Regions from separate parts of the Pseudoalteromonas sp. CR1 genome, predicted to be linked through region 1. Evidence: predicted binding sites of a transcription regulator. Region 1 holds the regulator's gene; each other region holds the start of a gene.

What was found. The regulator MetJ, encoded in region 1, represses methionine synthesis genes. The targets are predictions, from matches to a motif close to TAGACGTCTAGACGTCTA.
Region 2: the regulator MetJ is predicted to act here: its motif matches at 4,504-4,521, upstream of metA (homoserine O-succinyltransferase).
Region 3: the regulator MetJ is predicted to act here: its motif matches at 2,307-2,324, upstream of KZZ04_RS01180 (methylenetetrahydrofolate reductase).

The regions. Positions count from the first base shown of each region.
Region 1 is NZ_JAHXRM010000012.1:60,103-67,805, reverse strand. Features, by position in the region: gene metL (bifunctional aspartate kinase/homoserine dehydrogenase II) at 1-1,155, opposite strand, end outside; gene metB (cystathionine gamma-synthase) at 1,324-2,571, opposite strand; gene metJ (met regulon transcriptional regulator MetJ) at 2,771-3,091, shown strand; gene KZZ04_RS11840 (malic enzyme-like NAD(P)-binding protein) at 3,162-4,403, opposite strand; gene rpmE (50S ribosomal protein L31) at 5,023-5,238, opposite strand; gene priA (primosomal protein N') at 5,470-7,656, shown strand; gene KZZ04_RS11825 (SPOR domain-containing protein) at 7,677-7,703, shown strand, end outside.
Region 2 is NZ_JAHXRM010000007.1:3,409-11,111, reverse strand. Features, by position in the region: gene metH (methionine synthase) at 1-2,422, opposite strand, end outside; gene KZZ04_RS08060 (homocysteine S-methyltransferase family protein) at 2,431-3,501, opposite strand; gene metA (homoserine O-succinyltransferase) at 3,491-4,438, opposite strand; gene KZZ04_RS08050 (Xaa-Pro peptidase family protein) at 4,621-5,925, opposite strand; gene ettA (energy-dependent translational throttle protein EttA) at 6,102-7,703, shown strand, end outside.
Region 3 is NZ_JAHXRM010000001.1:244,700-252,402, forward strand. Features, by position in the region: gene KZZ04_RS01175 (ATP-binding protein) at 1-664, shown strand, start outside; gene KZZ04_RS21145 (response regulator) at 873-1,223, shown strand; gene KZZ04_RS01180 (methylenetetrahydrofolate reductase) at 1,310-2,266, opposite strand; gene KZZ04_RS01185 (pitrilysin family protein) at 2,524-5,403, shown strand; gene KZZ04_RS01190 (helix-turn-helix domain-containing protein) at 5,578-5,898, opposite strand; gene KZZ04_RS01195 (hypothetical protein) at 5,900-6,307, opposite strand; gene KZZ04_RS01200 (sensor domain-containing diguanylate cyclase) at 6,610-7,539, shown strand; gene cysE (serine O-acetyltransferase) at 7,678-7,703, shown strand, end outside.

The DNA.
Region 1 (7,703 bases):
AGCTAATACTTCTAAAGCTTGCAGTTTAAGTGTGCTGATGTCTTGCTCTGGGGCAACAACTGCACAGCCGTTTAAATTCGACTCACTAATATTAGCTCTACCAGCAAAGTAATTAATAACTTGGTATGTTTGTGCAGCCGGTACGACTAAATACACTTCGCCATTATGGTTAAAGTGATGAAGACTATGCTGAATAAGCTGGCTAACATTTGCAACCTCACCTTCACTCAAGCCTTCTACTGTTAATAAATCAACACTTTGTAGCGTCGTAATAAAACGCTTTTTCTTAGCTAGACCTTCTTTAACAATATGAGTTGGACTTGCTTGAACATCAAAACTACTGCGTACAGCTAGCTTTATATTGGTATTTTTTAAAGGCGATAACGTTTTAGCATGCAGAACGGGGTTACCTAATCGCGCTAGTAAATTGGCCTGAGTGCGGCACACTTTAGCGTACTTAATTGCCTTTTTTACTTTACGCGGATCGGTACTAAATACACCTTGCGTGTCAGTCCAAATACATACTTGCTTAGCATCACAATAGCTGGCAAGTAGTGTTGCGCTGTAATCGCTACCATTACGCCCAAGCGTTACGGTATCGCCAAATGTATTTGCCGCTATAAACCCGGTTACTATATTCACTTTATTGGCATCAATAACACTGTTACATTGCAGCTTATTTTGAGCATGGCGTAATTCGCCATCATTTAAGGTAAAAAGTAGGCGAGCATCGTGTGCGCAGGCATGTACGTTTAACTGTTGTAAATATGCAGCTAATAATCGCGCAGACCATACCTCACCATGAGCAAGTAACTGCGCTTCTTTGAGTTGCTCACTTTGCGCTAAGCTTGCAATTATATTTAGCTCTTCGAGTAATGTTTTAAGTGCGCTGCGCTTTAAATCAGCTTGTAATAATTGCTCAATTAAATCGCTTTGATGGTTATTTAACTGCAGTAAAATATCAGCGACAGCTTGTGTGTCTTGCTGCTGATAACTTTGCCACAACGACACAAGGGTATCCGTGGTTTTACCGGCAGCAGATACCACAACACAGTCACCCGGTTGTGAGTGGCCAATAATTATTTTAGCTACGCTTTGATAGCGCTCACTAGAGCTTAAACTTGAACCACCAAATTTATGTACACAATTGACCATATTTATACCAATTCGCTTAATTAGATTGTCTATTTTGAGGATAAGAAAACCGTGTCGATAACAAGGCAAAAATTTCGTTATTTATTTGTTCTATATGAAAAATTTTTAACGAAGTTAGCGCCGGTTAATCCCTCAAATTGATTAGGTATTATTGCGGATTGGTATTACTTACCAAAGCGCTGGACGGGCTGCACTTAATTTCACATTGCCTTCAGGCGAGCCAGCCCCTTTACCAACACGGCCAATGTTTTTATTTTGCCCAGGCTTTACAAGCTGAAACACGCGCTCTAAATCAGCTAATAAGTCGTTTATATCTTCTATACCGACTGAAACTCGAATAAGCGTGTCGCCAACCCCTGCTTCAAGCCGTGCTTTAGGTTCCATTCCAGCGTGTGTCATCGTTGCAGGATGGCATATTAAGCTCTCAACTCCGCCCAAAGACTCTGCCAAGCTGAAATCACGTAAGCTTGTTAAAAACGCCGCAGCATCGTTTATGTCGCCTTTAATATCAAAACTCACCATGCCACCAAAGCCCAGTTGCTGAGCTTTAGCTAATTCATGCTGTGGGTGCGATTCAAGGCCTGGGTAATACACTTGACGAACAAATTCAGACTCATCTAAATATTTAGCAATCGATAATGCGTTTTCTTGATGCTGCTTTAAACGCACATTGAGTGTTCGCAAGCCACGCAATGTTAAATAACTATCAAATGGCGCACCTGTAATACCTATATTATTTGCCCACCATGCCAATTCATCGCCCAGCGCTTGTGAAGCTGCAATCACCGCACCGCCTACTACATCTGAATGGCCGTTGATGTATTTGGTGGTCGAGTGCACCACTATATCAACACCAAATTTAATGGGGTTTTGTAATGCCGGTGATAAAAATGTGTTATCAGCAGCAACTAAAGCACCGCACTGCTTAGCAATATCGGTTATTGCTTTAATATCAGTTAAGCGTAGTAATGGGTTACTGGGTGTTTCTATCCAAATTAGCTTAGGTTTAATTGCTAAAATTTTGTCCAAGCTTTGTGCTTGAGTTAAATCTAAGACTTCCAGCTTAAGCAAACCGCGCTTTTGCAGTGAAGTAAATAAACGATAGCTGCCGCCGTAACAATCATGAGGGATCACCAACGTATCATCATGATTCAAAATTTGCGTAGCCAAATGAACGGCAGACATGCCCGTAGCAGTAATAATGCCCCTTGCTCCGCCCTCTAGTTCGGCTAACGTTTCAGCTAAAATATCACGATTAGGGTTACCACTTCGTCCGTAATCATATTGGCGTTTTGTATCAAAGTCGGCAAACGAATAAGTTGTCGATAAATAAATAGGTGCGACAACTGCGCCATGATGTTTGTCGGCTTCAACACCACTTCTCACTGCAATGGTTGCTTTATTTTTTTCGCTCATATTCGTCACCTGCTCAATTTGGATGTTTAGACGTCTAAAAGAGTAATTTATCTCATTAAAGATGTCAAAACATTTAAAGCTCTAGATGGCTAAATAACTAGTATTTGACTATCTTTTTTAAATCGATAGAATTTCACGCATATTCATATGCATTGTAGCGCATGTGAGCAATTATTAATCTGAGGCGACGATACATCTTATGGCTAAATGGAATGGTGAGTATATTCACCCATACGCAGAACACGGGAAAAAATCAGAACAAGTAAAAAAAATTACCGTTTCGATCCCACTAAATGTATTAAAGGTATTAACGGACGAGCGCACGCGTCGTCAAATTAATAACCTACGTCATGCAACAAACAGTGAACTACTTTGTGAAGCGTTTTTACATGCATTTACCGGCCAACCTTTGCCTAACGATGACGACTTACGTAAGGATAACGCCGAAAAAGTCCCTGAAGAAGTGAAAAAAATAATGCAAGAAATGGGGCTAGAAGTGCCTGTGTTAAACGAAGACTAAACGTAATTTTAGACACAAAAAAACCTCAATTAATTGAGGTTTTTTTGTGTCTAAAATTACAACCTAACACTTATTCCATGTAATTTTCAGGTAAATCAATTTGTGCAACACCTGACTCTACCGCAGCCATTGCAACCGCTTTTGCAATGCGTGGTAGTAAACGAGGATCCATTGGTTTTGGAATAATATACTTATCACCAAACTCCAGCTTATCAACACCCGCAGCCGTCAGTACTTCAGCAGGTACAGGCTCTTTAGCAATACTTCTAATTGCTTCTACGGCAGCTATTTTCATTTCATCATTAATTGCACTGGCGCGTACATCAAGAGCACCGCGGAATATAAACGGAAAACACAGTACATTATTAACTTGGTTAGGGTAATCTGAACGACCCGTTGCCATAATTAGATCGTTTCGAGCAGAGTGGGCCAATGCAGGATCAATTTCAGGATCGGGGTTAGAACAGGCAAACACAACTGGCTTTTCTGCCATTAACTTTAAATCGTCGGCGGCTAATAGATTAGGACCCGATACACCAACAAATACATCTGCGTCTTCAATCACATCTTGCAACGTGCGCTTGTCTGTATTGTTTGCAAAAAGTTTTTTGTATTCATTTAAGTCATCACGACGAGTATGAATAACACCTTTACGGTCAAGCATGTATATGTGCTCACGCAAAGCGCCACACTTAATTAAAAGCTCCATACAAGCAACCGCAGCAGCACCCGCCCCCAAACACACAATAGTGGCATTTTCGATAGACTTGCCCTGCACCTCAAGCGCGTTCAACATACCCGCAGCGGTTACAATAGCTGTACCGTGCTGATCATCATGAAATATAGGAATACTGCAGCGTTCAATCAACGCTTTTTCTATTTCAAAGCACTCTGGCGCCTTTATATCTTCGAGGTTAATACCGCCAAATGTGTCGGCAATATTAGCCACTGTATTAATAAAATCTTCCGTGGTGCGATGTTTAACTTCAATATCAATAGAATCAAGGCCAGCAAATCGCTTAAACAGTAACGCCTTACCTTCCATTACAGGTTTTGAAGCAAGTGGGCCTAAATTGCCCAGGCCTAAAATTGCAGTACCATTAGTGATAACCGCAACCATATTCCCTTTGCCGGTGTATTTATAAGCGTTTGCAGGGTCAGCAGCTATTTCGCGTACTGGTTCTGCAACTCCTGGGCTATATGCTAATGCGAGATCTTTAACCGTTTCAGCAGGCTTGGTTAGCTCAATGCTAATTTTTCCTGGAACGGGGTGCGAATGATAGTGTAGTGCTTGTTCACGAAAGTCTGACATAACGCGATTGTATCCTGCAATTAAAGTAAAAGTGAGAGGTGAAGTTTAGGCTACGATACCCTTATTATTTTTAAATTCCAAGCAATATCAGGTCTATCCTGTTATATGCTAGTTCGATTAATTTTAAGAGGTTTTTCAATAACTTTAGTAAATTATATCGACACTTTATAAATAAAAATTCATCCAATAACGGGGTTTAAAGGCACATTTATTCTTTCATTATTTTTTATAAAACATCTTAATAAAGTCTTATTAAAATAAGCAAAAATAGACTTATTCAAATACTTTAAAAACATATAACTTCACGTTAGCTGCATTTAACCACTTAGTTAAAAAATGAACTAATTAAAAATATAGAGAATAATTTGCGATTTGTCTGTAAGGGTTTATGCATATTCAGAATAAGAACAGGAAATAGTTATGCATTGCAGAGAAATAAGAAAATCGAGTGATAAGCTAAAAATTTGTTACTTAGTTGTTCTACATTAAAAAATTTTAACGCAGCTCGCGTAAAATTTAATTATTCAAATTGAGACGGTATCGCTCGCAAATTGCCACAACTAAATTAAAAGCATAAAAAAAGCACCCTAAGGTGCTTAATTTAACGAGACAGCAAAAATTACTTCTTGCTACCAAGTGCACCGAAACGCTTGTTGAAACGATCAACACGTCCGCCAGTGTCTAAAACTTTTTGCTTACCAGTGTAAAAAGGGTGACACGCTGAACATACGTCAAGGTGAATGTCTTTACATAAAGTAGAGCTTGTTTCGAATTTATTGCCGCATGAACAAGTTGCAGAAATTACTTCGTACTTAGGGTGAATACCTTCTTTCATAGAAACCTCTAGTTAAGGCCGCATCGCTCTCCAAACCCGAAGTCTGGCACCATACGTCGTTAAAACAAATTTGTTGGTCGCGGATTTTATCCAACTACCATCAAACACACAAGCTATTATTAACTGTTTTGCTAAAAAAGTAGCCAGGCACTCAAGCAAGCAACATTTGCTAGTAGGTTTTTAACGTTATTTTTAGTACATTACATCATTAATTTTATGAGTTGAGTTGCTATGCATTTTGTTGAAGTCGCTATAAAAGTTCCCTTACCGCGCACCTTTGATTACAAAGTAGATAAGCAACTTGATGGTATGACATCACCACTAGAACCAGGAATGCGTGTGTTGGTGCCTTTTGGTAACCAACAAAAAGTAGCCGTTATTTTAGCTATTAAAAGCAAGACCGATGTGCCCGAAAACAAAGTAAAACCTATCATTGAAGTCATCGATGATGCGCCTATTTTATCATCTGAGCACATTGCGCTTTTGAGTTTTACATCCCGCTATTACTGTTACCCACTTGGCGAAACAATTCATATAGCGCTACCTAGTGCGCTACGCCAAGGTGAATCACCGGATAAAACCAGTATCAACATGGTTATGCTGACAGAAAAAGGGGCAAAACTTCCGTCACTCAAAGCAAAAACTCAACTTAACTTATTAAAGCAACTTGCGCAGTCTGGTAAATCATCATTAACCGAGCTTAAAGCATTAGGCTTTAGTAAAAAAACTATCGATAGCCTTATTGCAAAAGCATTGATTACACAAACCATAGAACATGATAATCAGTGGCAAAGTACAGCCCCAACAGTGGGTAGCAAGCCTACATTAAATAAAGAGCAAGCCGTAGCTTGCACTGCAATTAATCAAAGTAATGGCTTTAACACATTTTTATTAGAAGGGGTTACCGGTAGTGGTAAAACCGAAGTCTATCTTCAATGCCTTGAAGAAGTGTTAAAGCGAGGTGAGCAAGCCTTAGTACTCGTACCCGAAATAGGCCTTACCCCTCAAACGGTAAACCGTTTTCGTCGGCGCTTTCCAGATACTCCCATCATGTTATGGCATTCTGCACTTACCGATAACGAACGCCTACAAACCTGGCGCTTTTGCGAAAAAGGGAGTTGCGCGATTGTAATAGGTACGCGCTCAAGTATTTTCTTACCTTTTTTAAAGCTCGGTATGATTGTCGTTGACGAAGAACACGACTCATCATTTAAACAACAAGACACCCTTCGTTACCATGCACGAGATTTAGCAGCTTATCGTGCATTCCAGCATAAAATTCCACTTATACTGGGCAGTGCAACTCCTGCGCTCGAAACCTTGCATAAAGCCATTAATAATAAGTACCAACTTTTAAGCCTGACAGAGCGCGCTCAAACTTCAACCGATAACCAGTTTAAATTACTCGACATGAAAGGCCAGCCCGATCAGGCCGGTATAGCTCACGCAAGCCTTGCTACCATGCGCCAACACTTAAATCGTGGCAAACAGGTTATGGTGTTTTTAAATCGTCGCGGCTTTTCGCCTACGCTTATTTGCCATGAATGTGGTTGGTTGAGTGAATGTAACCGTTGCAGTACCAGTGCCACGTTCCACAAGGCGATTGGTCAAATGATTTGCCACCATTGTGGTGACCAACATCAGGTACCTCATCAATGCCCTGATTGTGGTAGTACACAAATATTCCCTAATGGGAAAGGTACCGAACAAATAGAAGAGTTTTTAACAAACGAGTTTCCTGAGACGCCTGTAACCCGTATTGATCGAGATTCCACCCGCCGTAAAGGTAGTTTAGAAAAAGCCCTCGACGAAATTAACTTAGGCGGTGCGCGCATATTAGTGGGCACGCAAATGCTTGCTAAAGGTCATCACTTCGCCGATGTAAGCTTAGTGATTATTTTAGATGTCGATAGCGGCCTCTACTCCTGCGACTTCAGAGCAACTGAACATTTGGCGCAGTTGGTAACTCAAGTGGCAGGGCGAGCTGGCCGCTCGGGAGAGCCAGGCCAAGTGTTATTGCAAACACATTTCCCTGAACATCCACTATTACAAGATTTAGTCAATAATGGTTACCAAGATTTTGCACGCTTTGCGTTAAGCGAGCGTGATGACGCTGACTTACCGCCTATTACTCATATGGCCATAGTCCGTGCACAAGGGCTTAGTATTAAACTAGTCGTCGACTTTTTGACAGATTTGGTTCCAGTTAACGGTGTATCTGGTATACAATTGCTCGGTCCGATCCCTGCCCCTTTAGAGAGAATAGCGGGTATGTATCGGTTTCAATTGCACATTCAAGCGCAAGATCGCCGCATATTACATCAGTATCTTGCGCAAATGGTTGATTATTTAAGCACGAGCAAACTTGCACAAAAAGTTCGCTGGAGTTTAGATGTAGACCCTATAGATATGATTTAGGTTAAGGCCAAAATAACGCTATGGCACAGCACGATTACATTAACAAA
Region 2 (7,703 bases), on a different contig from region 1:
TTTCGGTATCGAGCAACTGCCAAATTTTCTTTTTCTCGGTATGCTCTGGGCACGCTGGGTAACCTGGCGCAGGGCGAATACCTTGGTAGTTTTCGCGAATTAGCTCATCGTTACCGAGGTTTTCATCGGGTGCATAGCCCCAATACTCTTTACGCACTTGTTCGTGTAGGTATTCTGCAAACGCTTCTGCGAGCCTATCGGCAACCGCTTTCACCATTATTTTATTGTAGTCGTCTTGCTGTGCGTCGAACGCATTTGCTAAGTCGTCTTCTTCTAAACCGCCCGTTACTGCAAACGCACCAAAGTAATCAGGTGTGCCTTTTGGCGCAATGTAGTCGGCCAAACAATAGTTAGCAAAGTCGGTTTTTTCGGTTTGCTGGCGCAAATGGCACGAGGTGTTTAACAGCTCTTTGCGGGTTTCGTCGGTGTAAATTTCTATGTCATCGCCCACGCGGTTTGCAGGGAATAAACCAATTACACCCAATGGCTGTAAACTGCCTGACTTTTCGAGGTCGTCGAGCATGTCGTTAGCGTCTTTAAATAAGCTACGTGCTTGCTCGCCAACGACTTCGTCATCCATTATGCGCGGGTATTTACCAGCGATTGACCACGTCATAAAATATGGGGTCCAATCTATATATTTACGCAACGTGGCGATTGATACATTTTTAAACTCGGTCACGCCCAGCTTTTTAGGCACAGGTGGCGTGTAGTTATCCCAATCAAGCTGTGCTGCGTTATCGCGAGCACGCTGTATGGTAACCGGTTTTGAGCGTGGTTTTTTACGCGCTTGTTGTTCGCGTACTTTTACGTACTCGGCTTTAGTTTTTTCTAAGAAGGCTGGTTTTAGCTCTTTAGATAACAAGCTTGATACTACGCCCACTGCCCGACTAGCATTATTTACATACACGACGCCTTTGTCGTACTGTGGCTCAATTTTAACGGCAGTATGCGCTTTAGAGGTCGTTGCGCCGCCAATCATAAGTGGTAACTCAAAGCCTCGGCGGGTCATTTCTTTGGCTACATGTACCATTTCATCAAGCGATGGGGTAATTAAGCCCGAAAGGCCTATAATATCGGCTTTTTCGTCAATTGCTGTTTGCAGTATTTTTTCGGCAGGTACCATTACGCCTAAGTCGATTACTTCGTAGTTATTACATTGCAGTACCACGCCTACAATGTTTTTACCTATGTCGTGCACGTCGCCTTTTACGGTAGCCATAACCACTTTACCGTTAGTGGCACCTTCTTCTTTTTCGGCTTCTATGAATGGGTCTAGGTAGGCTACGGCTCGCTTCATTACACGGGCTGATTTAACAACTTGCGGTAAAAACATTTTACCTGCGCCAAATAAATCCCCTACCACGTTCATGCCATCCATGAGTGGCCCTTCAATTACGTGAATAGGTTTATCGGCAGCTGCGCGGCACTCTTCTGTGTCTTCATCTATAAAGGTGGTAATGCCTTTTACAAGGGCGTGTTCTAGGCGTTTTTCAACAGGCCATGTGCGCCATTCTAAATCTTCTACGCGTTCGGCTTGTGCCATGCCTGAAAACTTAGGGGCTATTTCTACAAGGCGTTCACCTGCACCGGGGTCGGTGTTAAGGATTACGTCTTCTACGGCTTTACGAAGTTCCTCTGGGATGTCGTCGTAAACTGCAAGCTGGCCTGCGTTTACAATACCCATGTCCATGCCCGCTTTTATTGCGTGGTATAAAAACACTGAGTGAATGGCTTCACGCACGGGGTTATTACCCCTAAACGAAAACGATACATTAGACACCCCGCCCGACACTTTACAGTGCGGTAAGTTCTGTTTAATGCGGCGTGTGCCTTCAATAAACTCTACGGCGTAGTTGTCGTGCTCTTCTATACCGGTGGCTACGGCAAATATATTAGGGTCGAATATAATATCTTCCGGTGGGAAGCCAATCTCTTCTACTAATATTTTGTAGCTACGCTCACAGATTTCGTATTTTCTATCTGCGGTGTCAGCTTGGCCGTCGGTATCAAACGCCATAACCACAGCGGCGGCGCCAAAGCGTTTAATAATTTTAGCTTGGCGTTTAAACGGCTCTTCGCCCTCTTTAAGCGATATTGAATTAACAATCGCCTTGCCTTGAATACACTTTAAGCCTGCTTCTATCACTTCCCATTTAGAGGAGTCGACCATAATAGGCACTTTTGAGATATCAGGCTCTGAGGCAATTAAGTTTAAAAACTTAACCATGGCCGCTTTTGAGTCCAACATGGCTTCGTCCATGTTTATATCAATAACTTGGGCGCCATTTTCTACTTGTTCGCGGGCAACGGTAAGCGCTGCTTCATAGTCTTCTTCCATGATTAAACGTTTAAACATGGCCGAGCCAGTTACGTTGGTACGCTCGCCAACATTGGTAAATACTGCAATTTGCTGTGTCATGTTGGCTCCTAGTTTAAGTTACAGGCTTCAAGGCCTGATAAACGCATACGTACATCAAGCTCTGGTAATTGGCGAGGTTTAACGCCTTCAAGCCCTTTTGCAAACGCACGAATGTGCGCAGGCGTTGTACCGCAGCAGCCACCCACAATATTAATAAAGCCCGATTTGCCCCAATCTATAATCTCGGCTGCCATATCGCCCGCTTCTAGGTCGTACTCACCAAATTCGTTAGGTAAACCGGCATTAGGGTGTACTGAAGTAAATGTTTCGCATACGCGCGAAAGCTCTTCTACGTATTGGCGAAGTAAGTCTGGCCCTAGGGCGCAGTTAAGGCCAATCGAAATAGGTTTTATATGGCGAATGGAGTTATAAAATGCTTCGGTTGTTTGCCCAGAAAGGGTACGCCCTGAGGCATCGGTAATGGTGCCCGAGATCATTACAGGTAATGTGCGCCCTGCTTGCTCAAACGCTTCTTCTACTGCGAATGAGGCTGCTTTTGCATTTAGGGTGTCGAATATGGTTTCGATAAGTATTAAATCAGCGCCGCCTTCCATTAAAGCAAGAGTAGACTCAACATAAGCAGTAACCAGCTTATCAAACGTTACGTTACGGTAACCTGGGTCGTTTACATCTGGCGAGATAGAACAGGTTTTAGATGTTGGCCCTAACACACCTGCTACATAGCGAGGTTTTTCTGGATTTTTAGCGGTGAACTCGTCACATATTGCGCGCGCGAGTTTAGCCGACTCTAAGTTTACCTCACGGCTTATGCTTGCCATGTCGTAATCTTCCATCGAAATGGTGGTTGAGTTAAAAGTATTGGTTTCAATAATATCTGCACCGGCAGCTAAAAAGCTGCGGTGTATTTCTGTTATTAACTCTGGCTTAGTGAGGCTTAATAAATCGTTATTACCTTTAATTAGCACGTGCCAGTCTTTAAAGCGCTCGCCACGATAGTCTTCTTCTTCAAGTTTATGAGTTTGGATCATGGTGCCCATAGCGCCGTCTAAAATTAAAATACGCTCTTTGAGCGCTTCACTTAGTTGGGCTTGTTTGTTGGCGGCTTTATTATTCGGCATAGTTGTTAGTCCTCACATCTTGGCTAACTAAATTAATATCATACGGTGTGGTTTGATACACGTAGTAATTTAACCAGTTCGAAAAAAGTAAAAAAGCATGGCTTTGCCATGTTTTTGAAGGTTGTTTGCTTGCATCATCATCAGGAAAGTAATTTTCAGGTTTTGGGGCATCTGGGCTTTTTTGTAAATCGCGCTCGTACTCCCCTTTTAGGGTGTCGGCATCGTATTCCGGGTGGCCGGTTATAAATACTTGGCTACCCGATTTGTTTTTCAGTAAGTAAGCACCTACTCGCTCAGAGCCTGCTAATATAACTAAATCATCACATGCGTTTATTTTATTTATATCAATGTGCCCATAACGTGAGTGTGGCACTAAAAAGGTATCGTCGAAGCCACGGGTTAATGCACCATGTTTAAAATGACATTGGTGGGTAAATACACCACACAGCTTATTGGGTTCTAAGTCGCGCTTTAAGTTGTAGCTGTGGAATAACGCGGCATGGGCCGCCCAACACGAAAACAACGTAGAGGTAACGTGTTGCTCTGCCCAATCAATAATGATTTTTAGCTCTTCCCAGTAGGCAACATCTTCATACTCTAAATGTGCTAGTGGTGCACCTGTAACAATAAGCGCATCGTAGTTGTTGTTTTTTACCTCTGAAAAATAGCGATAAAACGTATCGAGGTGTTCTTCTGAATTATTACTGCTGCGGTGGGTGTCTAGGCGCAGCAGCTCTACGTTTACTTGCAAAGGAGAATTGGCAAGCAAACGAATAAACTGTACTTCGGTTTCTACTTTATTAGGCATTAAATTTAATATAGCCAAACGCATTGGGCGGATTTCTTGCGTTTTTGCACGGCTTTTTGGCATTACAAATACGTTTTCTTGGCGTAAACGTGCAATGGCCGGTAGCTCATCCTTTACAGTGATTGGCATATTTTTAACTCCTACTCATAAAAACTCGTGCTAATTATGAACTGAAAGCAAAAAATATCAACCTCTAGATGTATAGATGTCTAAATGAAATTTATTCATTATTACTTAAGTCTGTGGCAAGCAATGAGTTACCCCCTAAAAATAGGCTTAACTCACTGCATTTAAAATACTTACTTTTTAAACTACTCGTTGTTACCTACTAATACTAAATTTTGTTGAGGAGGAATTAAATACTCAGCGCCGTTTTTGGTAATCACAGCCATTTCTTCAACTGAAATGGTTTTAAACTCGGTATTATTCAAAGGCCAACTAAAAAAACCATCAAAGGCAAACACCATTCCTTCTTTTAGTTTACGATGTGCTGCAGGCCTTACTTGCGCACTGCGAGAACCCCCTAAATTTGGGCCAGTGTCGTGCGCAACATATCCTACTGGGTGACCGGTGCTCCATGGCACAGGCTCTGAGTTGTATTTATTCATTAATACGGTTTGAGCTTGATCCACGTCTATGCCTTTTACGCCGGGTTTCATGGCATTAAATGCGGCAAAACCACTGTCTCTGGCGTTAATCCAATATTGCTGAATGTTGGCCGGTGCAGAGGATTCCCCTTCTTTAAGCACATAAGCAAAACGCTGAATATCACTTACCCAGCGATTGTAGAGCTTTACACCAAAATCAATTTGAATTACGTCACCCGGCATAATCATTTTATTTGTAGAATGCGAATGTCCGCGGTCGGGGCCTGAGTTTACGTTGGGGTTTTGGTCGGCAGCCCATGCGTCGGTTACGCCTCGTGCTTTCATTTTAGCTTTTAAAAATTTGGCTACATCGGCATCAGTGGTTTTACCTGGAACAATGGTTTTATAAGCCTCTAGTTGCCACTTTGCTGAAAGCATTGCAGCCTCTTTCATTATTTCAACCTCCGCTGGTAATTTAATTGAAAGCCATTGATAAACGACTTCTTCAGAAGATACGAGTTTTGCTGTTTGCTTTGCGCCTAATAAGCTCGCTAGTTGCTTGTATTGTGAGTGCGATAAGCCATCAGCCTGCGCGTTAAGGTCAGAGACATTTATTGCAATGCGCTCAAAAGGCTGCTTTTTTATAAACTCAGCGGCGTATTTTAACGCAGACACACTGCGTGGCACTGAGATCACTTTTTCATGTATATTTAGCTCGTCGAGTGCTTTTGCTTCGCTTGAAGGTGAGTAAGCAACTGAATGAAACGTCCCTTTATTGAAGTAAAATAAGTACGCCGCTGGTGATCCTGCGTTTTCACAGCCAATATGGTCGGCCAATGGGTCGTTGTTATTTTCTCTACAAACAATAAGCCAAGCGTCTACATTAGCCGCTTTTAACGCGTTTGGCAGGAGCTGGTTTATTCTTTGTTTTCTTATTTCGGGCCAAGGTGAGTCTGCTGCATTTGCTTTGGAATTTATTGTAAATAGTATTAGCAAAGCCAGTATTGTTATTATTTTTTGTATGGTCATGAGTTTTTCTTATTTTTACTATGGTTTAAATACGTTAGCACACCCAAATAAAACTATACATTTAACAAGGTAAAACGATAAACAGATATTCCCACCCGCCATTCGTTGACTGTTTCACCTCTCAACAACTACAATACAACATTGAAATTTTTATTATTATTTGAAGGCTTTCCTCCATGGTTTTACCTGATAAGTTTATTTTCTCGATGAGTCGAGTATCTAAAGTTGTGCCGCCTAAGCGCACAATTTTAAAAGATATTTCGTTGCACTTTTTCCCTGGCGCCAAAATTGGTGTGCTTGGTTTAAATGGTTCTGGTAAATCGTCATTGCTACGCATTATGGCCGGTGTTGACCAAGACTTTGAAGGGGAGGCGCGTCCTCAACCAGGCACTAAAATTGGTTACTTACCACAAGAGCCGGTACTAGATGAAAGCAAAACAGTACGAGAAATAGTTGAAGAAGCTGTTGGCGAAGTAAAACACGCCCTTAATCGCCTTGACGAAGTGTACAACGAGTACGCAATGGAAGGTGCTGACTTTGATGCACTGGCTAAAGAGCAAGGTGAATTAGAAGCGGTTATTCAAGCGCATGATGGCCATAATATCGATAACGTATTAGAGCGTGCTGCTGATGCACTTCGTTTACCTGAGTGGGATGCTAAAATTGAGCACCTGTCAGGTGGTGAACGCCGCCGTGTTGCTATTTGTCGTTTATTACTAGAAAAGCCAGACATGCTTATTCTCGATGAGCCTACTAACCACTTAGATGCTGAGTCGGTTGCATGGCTAGAGCGCTTCTTACATGACTACGAAGGCACTGTAGTGGCAGTAACGCATGACCGCTACTTCCTTGATAATGTAGCTGGCTGGATATTAGAGCTTGACCGTGGTGAAGGTATTCCGTGGGAAGGTAACTACTCTTCTTGGCTTGAACAAAAAGACGCGCGCTTACAGCAAGAACAAAAATCTGAAAAAGCACGTCAAAAATCAATTGCTCAAGAACTTGAATGGGTGCGTTCAAATCCTAAAGGCCGCCAAGCTAAGTCAAAAGCACGTATGGCACAGTTTAGCGAACTACAGCAATCTGATTACCAAAAACGTAACGAAACAAACGAGCTATTTATTCCACCTGGTCCACGTTTAGGCGACCAAGTATTAGAAGTGACTAACTTACGTAAAAGCTTTGGCGACCGCGTATTAATAGACGACTTAAGCTTTACCATGCCAAAAGGCGCTATTGTGGGCATTATTGGCGCCAACGGCGCAGGTAAATCAACACTATTTAAAATGTTAAGTGGCGAAGAGCAGCCAGATAGCGGTAGTGTTAACGTTGGTGAAACCGTACAACTAGCAACGGTTGATCAGTTCCGCGACGATATGGACGAAAGCAAAACAGTATTCCAAGAAATATCTGACGGACAAGACGTACTAAAAATTGGTAACTTTGAATTCCCAAGCCGTGCATACGTTAGCCGTTTTAATTTTAAAGGTAACGATCAGCAAAAGTTTGTAAAAGACTTATCAGGCGGTGAGCGTAACCGTTTACATCTTGCTAAGCTGTTAAAAGCGGGTGGCAACGTAGTGCTACTGGATGAGCCAACCAATGATTTAGACGTTGAAACATTACGTGCACTTGAGAACGCTATTTTAGAATTCCCAGGTTGTGTAATGTGTATATCGCATGACCGTTGGTTCCTTGACCGTATTGCTACGCACATTTTAGATTACCGCGACGAAGGGCAAATTAACTTTTTCGATGGTAACTATACTGAATACGAA
Region 3 (7,703 bases), on a different contig from region 1:
TATTGACCCTCTGCTGCCTGATTTCTTTATTGGCGATGCATTAAGGCTTAACCAAGTGCTGTTAAACCTACTTAATAACGCGCTTAAATTTTCGACCCGCGGTAAGGTTATTCTAGCTGTTAAATTAGTTCAAAAAGTAGATAGCTGTTGCAGCGTCGCTTTTTCTATTTCAGATAACGGCATTGGGATGACCCAAGCACAAGTTGACTCACTGTTTAAACCTTTTACTCAGGCTGATGTATCGACAACCCGAAAGTTTGGTGGAACGGGGCTTGGTTTGGTAATAAGCAAAACATTGGTTGAACTAATGCAGGGAGATATTGCAGTAAATAGCAAGTTAAATAAGGGGAGCTGCTTTAGTTTTACTATTCCACTTAATTATTCGACTAAGCAAAGTGAGTTTGATATATCACATATTAGAGCCAAGCGGGCACTTGTTATTGAAAGTTCAGATAGTCAGTTAACATCATTACAAACGCTGCTTTTAGGTTTTGAAGTGAAATTTGATATTGTAAATAACATCAATCAAGTACTAGACCGGTTAAGCGGACTGCAAAATTACGATTTTATATTTATAGATTGGCGAACGTTAAATTTAAATCATGACAGTGCTGCACAGTCTCTTCGTAATGAGCTTAAGTTAAATGCAAAAAACTTATTGTAGTAGCGCCTTGTGAAAATAAAGCACTTAACGAAAGCCTATTAGGGTTTGGTGAAAACACTTATAAAGTACTTATAAAACCAATAATTAAAAGCACATTGCATAACGTGCTTTTACAAATTATGCATATAAAAACACTAAAAAACCAGAATTATTAGAGAGCTCAAATACACAAAATACACTACAAAAACTGCAATGTTTTCATATTTTATTGGTTGAAGATAACCTACTTAATCAACAAGTAGCAACACAAATACTTCGTAAGAATGGCCTAATTGTTGATATTGCCAATGATGGCTTTGAGGCGTTAGACGCGCTAAAACAAAAAACTTACGATGGGGTGATGATGGATTGCCAAATGCCTAGAATGGATGGCTATACGGCAGCCATAGAAATAAAAAAACAAGCTAAGTTTAAAAACTTACCCATTATTGCAATGACTGCTAATACTAGAGAAACCGATTTATTAAAGGCGCAAGATTGCGGTATGAATGGCTATATTTCAAAACCCATTAAAGTTGAAAGTATGTTTGAGGTAATAGCAAAGTGGGTGTGTATTTAATTTTTGTTTTTAAGTTTTTTTAAGGTTGGTGAGATAATAAAAGCAAGCCTGTAGCTTGCCAAGAAGGGGGTAAATTAGTTTAACTATTAAGCAATTTGTTTTTCAGCTAGGTTGAGTTCCATTGTTGCTTTTAATAAACGGTATAAGTTTATTGATGCGTCAATTTCTTCTTTTCGGTTTGTTAAGCTTTCAATGTTTAAACCTAGTGGCACGTCTAAGTGTGCACAGCTTTTTAAAATTGAATCGAGATTTTCGCGGCAAATACGCACCGATTCACTCAAGGTGTTGTCGGCGTCAAGCATGCGCCATTTAGTCGCCTCTGGTACTGAAATACCTAGCCACTGCATGAACTCTAGGGTTTTTTCACCGCCACATGGTGTAAACGTGAGTATAATACGTTTTGGTGCAACGCCTTGTGCCTTGCAGGTACGCGCGTAACTTGTTATTAAATCAATAGTGGCTTGTGCGTTATAAACTGCTTGCGATATAAAAAACTGACAACCTTGCGTTGTTTTTTCTATTAAGCGTTCGTGTTCATTACGTTTACTTGCATGTCGCTCTGCAATGGTTACGCCTCCTAAAAAGAAGTCATCACTTTGCTTCGCTAATGTTTTATAAGCGTCGGGTAGGCTTAGTTTTATATCACCTACTGACGATGGGCTGCCTACTAAAACAACGTTTTTTAAATCAAATTCATTTTTAGTTTCATTTAGCCAATCTTTAAATTCTGCTACACCGCGCTGAGCTACACTTTTATATGTAATTACATCTAGGCGTGATAAATCTTTTAACAACTTACTGTATTCACGCGGATCAACAGTTTGCTTAAATGGAAACGGACGAGCCTGATTAGTACGGCTACTCTCATCTTGAATATCGTAAATAACAACACCGTCGTATTCAATTTCGTGTAAGCGGCCTAATAGTTTTTCTGCAATGGTTTTTAATTGCGCTTCATCAGTGCCTATTTTAGGGGGCGTTGTACCAATAAGATAAACACCTTGATTAGTGTCCTCAATTTTCTCTTGCAGTGATAAAGCCATAATCCTCATTCCAGCTCAATGGTTGATAGAATTAATATAGCAGCCATTTAGACGTCTAGATAGATTTTTTAAGTGAAAGTTTTTCAAGCATCGTGAGGATTATTCATACAAAGATGTTCCTAAATTAAGTGCATGACACAGTTGTTTACATAATAAAGTCGCTGAGGGCTCTTATATTTATTGGCTTTGGGGCATAATTAGCAGTGAAATTGTAAATATTTTGACAACAACTTTGCTCAATTTACTAAAGGACAATTATGAAATTTAAATTATTAGCAACAAGCCTTGCGGTATCACTCGCTTTAACTGGCTGTGCAATGCAAAAAAATGAAATAACGCAAACAGCAAAACAAGAACAAATAAAAAAAGCTGATGACCGTGTTTTTTCACAAGATTACCTTATTAAAGAGCTTGATAATGGCCTTCGAGTCATGGTTGTTAAAACGGATTACCCTGATGTAGTTTCGCTGCAAATACCGGTTTCTGTTGGATCTCGCAACGAAGTTGAGGCGGGCAAGACCGGCTTTGCTCACTTTTTTGAGCATATGGTATTTAAAGGATCTAAAAAATTTCCGCAAGACGAATACACCGCCATATTCAAAAATGCAGGGGTTGATAACCGTGCATACACCACCAACGATTACACTAACTACCATTTAAACTTCTCAAAGCAGCACCTTGATAAAGTACTTGAGATTGAAGCTGATATTTTCCAAAACTTAACCTACACCGAAGAGCAATTTAGAACCGAAGCATTGACGGTAAAAGGTGAGTACTTAAAAAATAACGCCAGCCCGATTCGCAAGTTATTAAGTGCTGTGCGTGCAGAGGCTTTTGAAAAGCATACTTACAAACACACCACAATGGGCTTTTTTGAAGACATAGAAGCCATGCCAGACCAAATGGCTTACGGTAAAGAATTTTTTGATAAATTTTATAAGCCAGAATATGTATCGCTAGTTATTGTGGGTGATGTTGACCCTAAAGCCACTATGGCAATGGTTAAAAAGCACTGGGGTGGTTGGGAAAAAGGCGATTACGTTGCCGATATTAAAGCTGAGCCAAAACAGCAAGCACCTAAATATTTACATGAGCAAAATAAAGCCTTACCAGGGCATTGGTTACTGGTATCGTACAAAGGTGCGCCGTGGGAGCCTGCTAAAAAAGACCGAGCTGCGCTTGATTTAATCTCACAGCTTTATTTTTCAAACAACTCAGATTTATACCAAGAGCTGGTTGTTGATAAACAAATTGCTAGCCAAATGTTTACCTATAATCCAGAAACCAAAGATCCGGGCCTACTGCATGTATTTGTAAAAGTAGAAAACGAAGAAGATTTAGCTAAAGCACGCGATGCAATTAATCGCACTTACGCAAAAGCACGTACAGAATTGGTTGATGCACAAAAATTAAGTGACTTAAAATCTAATCTTAAATATAGCTTTATTAATGGTTTAGATTCGTCGCAAGCAATAGCATCAACGCTTGCGAGTTACATGCATTTTGAGCGCGACCCTGAGGTTATTAACCAGCTTTATAAATCAGCCGACAGCATCACCGCTGAGGATATTAAAGCGGTTGCTAATAAATACTTTGTAGATAACACCCGCACTACAGTGACAATGTCGGCACTTGAGAAAGCACCGGGGTTTGAGCAAGAGGCGAGTTTAAGCGAGGTGGTTGCAAAGCTTGAGCAAGCGCCAGAGGCACCGGCATTTAAAGTGCTTGATAAAACTAATAGCTCGGTGCTGGTTGATGTAAACTTTTTATTCAATACAGGTGCAGCCGCCGATCCGAAGGGTAAAAAAGGTGTAGCCGCACTTACCGCCGCTATGCTTGCTCGAGGTGGTTCGCAAAGTACCAGCTACAAGGAAATCCAAAAAGCGCTTTATCCGCTTGCGGGTAGCTTTGGTTACCAAATAGATAAAGAAATGCTGTCGTTCCAGGGGCGTATTCATAAAGATAACGCTGAAACTTGGTATGCACTTATAAGCGAGCAACTACTTAACCCAGGTTTTAGAGACGATGACTTTAAACGCCTTAAAAAAGAAATGATCGACGGTATTAAGTCTGGCTTAAAAGCCTCTAATGATGAAGAGCTAGGTAAAGAAGTACTTTACAGTACGCTTTATAAAGGCCACCCATACGAGAGCTACAACTATGGTGATATTTCAGACTTAGAAGCACTTACTCTTGATGATGTAAAAGCATTTTACAACACAGAGCTTACCCAATCTAAACTAACATTGGGTTTAATTGGCGCTGTGCCTAACGCGCTTAAAGCCGAAATGATGAGCGATTTAGCAACCCTACCTAAAGGCGAGCAAAGCCGTTTAAGTATCCCTGATGCACCAGAACTTAAAGGTCATCATGCTACTATTGTTGAAAAATCGGCGCAATCTACTGCGGTATCGTTTGGTTTCCCTATTGATACTATTCGTAGCAGCGAAGATTGGACAGCACTTTGGCTTGTGCGCTCATACTTTGGTGAGCATCGTAGTTCTAACTCATACTTGTATGAGCGAATTCGTCAAACACGCGGTATGAATTACGGTGATTATTCGTACATAGAATACTTCCCACGTGGTATGTTTCAAACTAAACCAGATGCAAATTTAGGACGCTCTGAGCAAATATTCCAAATTTGGTTGCGCCCGCTGCGCTCTAATAACGATGCACACTTTGCAACGCGTACCGCATTATTTGAGCTAGATAGATTAATTAAAAATGGCATGACCGAAAAAGACTTTGAGGCAACACGTAACTTTTTAATTAACTTCGTGCCGCAGCTTGTAGCAAGTCAAAACCGTCAGTTAGGTTATGCATTGGATAGCGAATTTTATAACACAGAATCGTTTGTAAAATACGTGACAAGTAAGCTTGAAAAGCTAACGCTTGGTGATGTGAATCGCGTAATTAAAGATAATCTGCAAACTGATAACGTGCAGTATGTGTTTATTACCGGTGACGGCGAAGACATGAAAAAACGTTTAGCGTCAGAGCAAACCTCGCCAATGGTTTACAACACAGAAAAACCAGCAGAGCTTGTTGCAGAAGATAAAATCATTGCCGATTATAAATTAGCCATTGAGGCTAACAACATCGAAGTAGTAAAAGTGGACAGTGTTTTTAAATAAAACATTAAACGAAAACTACTTGTAGATAATGAAAAGCCCCACGTTTGGGGCTTTTTTATAGCATTGAGCCAACCTTTATCCCTAACCCTAAAAGTATTATTGCGCTTGCTATGGCTATTAAAGTAATGTGGCCTCGTCGTTCTTTTGCTTTATATTTCGACATTTTTTGCTACCTTAACTCATTATAAAAAATACAGTGATCATTCCTAATATAAAGCTGATGACTGACGACAATGCTAAAATTGAGGTTATATTTTGTGTGCTTAAAGCTGGATTAACAGTAGAAGAGTTAGTGTCATCTTCAAGTTTAATTAATTCACCTTGACGTACTTCTAATACTGCACATAAAGCCATCGTTGTTTCTTTTGATGCTGCACCTTCTTTCTCTACCCGTTGAATTGTTCGTAAACTAACATCGCAAGCGTCAGCAAGTTGCTGCTGAGTCCAATTTAACTGGCCTCTGAGTGATTTAACAGTTGTAGGATTTAATTGCACGTTAAAGCTTCCCCACAAATAGTTCAATAATGGTTGCAATTGCATAGCCAAACACCGCACCGCCTAGTGCGCAACCAGCAATAAAAAAGAAAGCCTTTTTAGGATCGTCAGGAAGACTGCATTGAATTTGTTTGGCAACGACTTTTGTATCTTTATAAAGTGTGCACTCCATTCGCCCTGTGAGTATGTTGAGCATGTCAAACTTTACTTGGTACTGTGAGCTCTCAAAATCAAAAAAGTGGGTGCTTGTACAATTTATATTGCGCTCTTTACTAAATAAATCATCATTTATAAACACTTCTTCTTTACCGGTAAAGTAACTTCCAAAGCAGGCTATCTGATTATCACCATCTTGAAAGTAAAATTTATAGCCGAGTTTTTTAGTATTTAATATGTCGTTTTTCATCATCGTTATCCTTGTTGAGTTGATGATGCTAATTTAGCGTTTGTTTTTATTTTTTACGCCGTCAGGAGTATGCCAGCAAACAGTTTGGCATATGACACTGTGTATGTCATGTATGTTTAATTACTGATTTTAATATGTTTTATTTACTTTTTGATCTGATTGAAAATTAGTGTTGCTGTCATGTCATTTTTAACTATTGGTTAGGTAAATAAAAAAATTAAAGAAAAGTGCGGATTTATTTTTGTCAAAAAAACGCTAAGTACATATACTTTCTGACAATTATTCTAATAAATCTGAAGGTAAGCGTGCTAGATGATAAATTATTTTTAAAGTTGGTATTGGATACCATGCCAGAACAGGTTGTCGTAATTAATAAAGAAGGAGAAATAGTTTTTATAAATAAGGGATGGCAAAACTTTGGTGAAGAAAATGACTGCTCATGCGGTGCTTGGGAAAAAGAAAATTATTTATTTACCTGTAAAAAAGCAGCAGACAATGGTGACGAAATAGGCTTAAGGGCATTGGAAGGAATTAATGCTGTCATTAACGAGCAGCAAGGCGATTTATATTTAGAATACCCATGTCATAGTGATGATGAAAAACGCTGGTTTATGATGCGTGTTGTACCATTTAAACTTAATACCGATTTTTACTATGTAATTACGCATCAAAATATTACAGAGCGAAAACTCGCTGAAGAAGAAGTTCAGCAACTGGCAAATATTGATGGATTAACCGATATATTTAATCGAGGTTATTTTGATAGCTTTTTAGAGCAAGAGTGGAATAGGTGCAAGCGTTTAAATATGCCCCTTTCATTAGCAATCATTGACTTAGACGATTTTAAATTACTAAACGACACTTATGGTCATCAACAAGGTGATGAGTGTTTAAAGCAAGTTGCGGCAATTCTTGAGCAATATACAAAAAGACCTAGCGATATTTGTGCTCGTTTTGGCGGGGAGGAGTTTGCACTTGTTTATGGCAACACAAGCTCTGAACAAGCAACCACGGTTATTAACGCTATTGTAGAGCAGCTAAAACAGCTTAACATTTGTAACGAACTGTCTTTACCCAGTAAAACACTTACAGTCAGTATTGGTTTGGCAAGTGTTGTTCCCTGTAGTGATTACACGATAGAAAGTATGATTAAAGAGGCTGATGACTTATTGTACAAAGCAAAAGCCACAGGTAAAAACTTATTATGTGTGGCCGATTTAACCGTGGTTGACTAAATGATAAGTTGTTATGAGTTATGCTTTGTTATACCTAATAACCAGAACAAATAACTAAGGCGTTAACACTTAGGCCTTTAAATCCGTTAGACTTGACCAAAGGCTCTTTTTTATATCAATTTAAGGCAGTTCAGTATTATGCGTCATGAAATTTGGCAACAGCT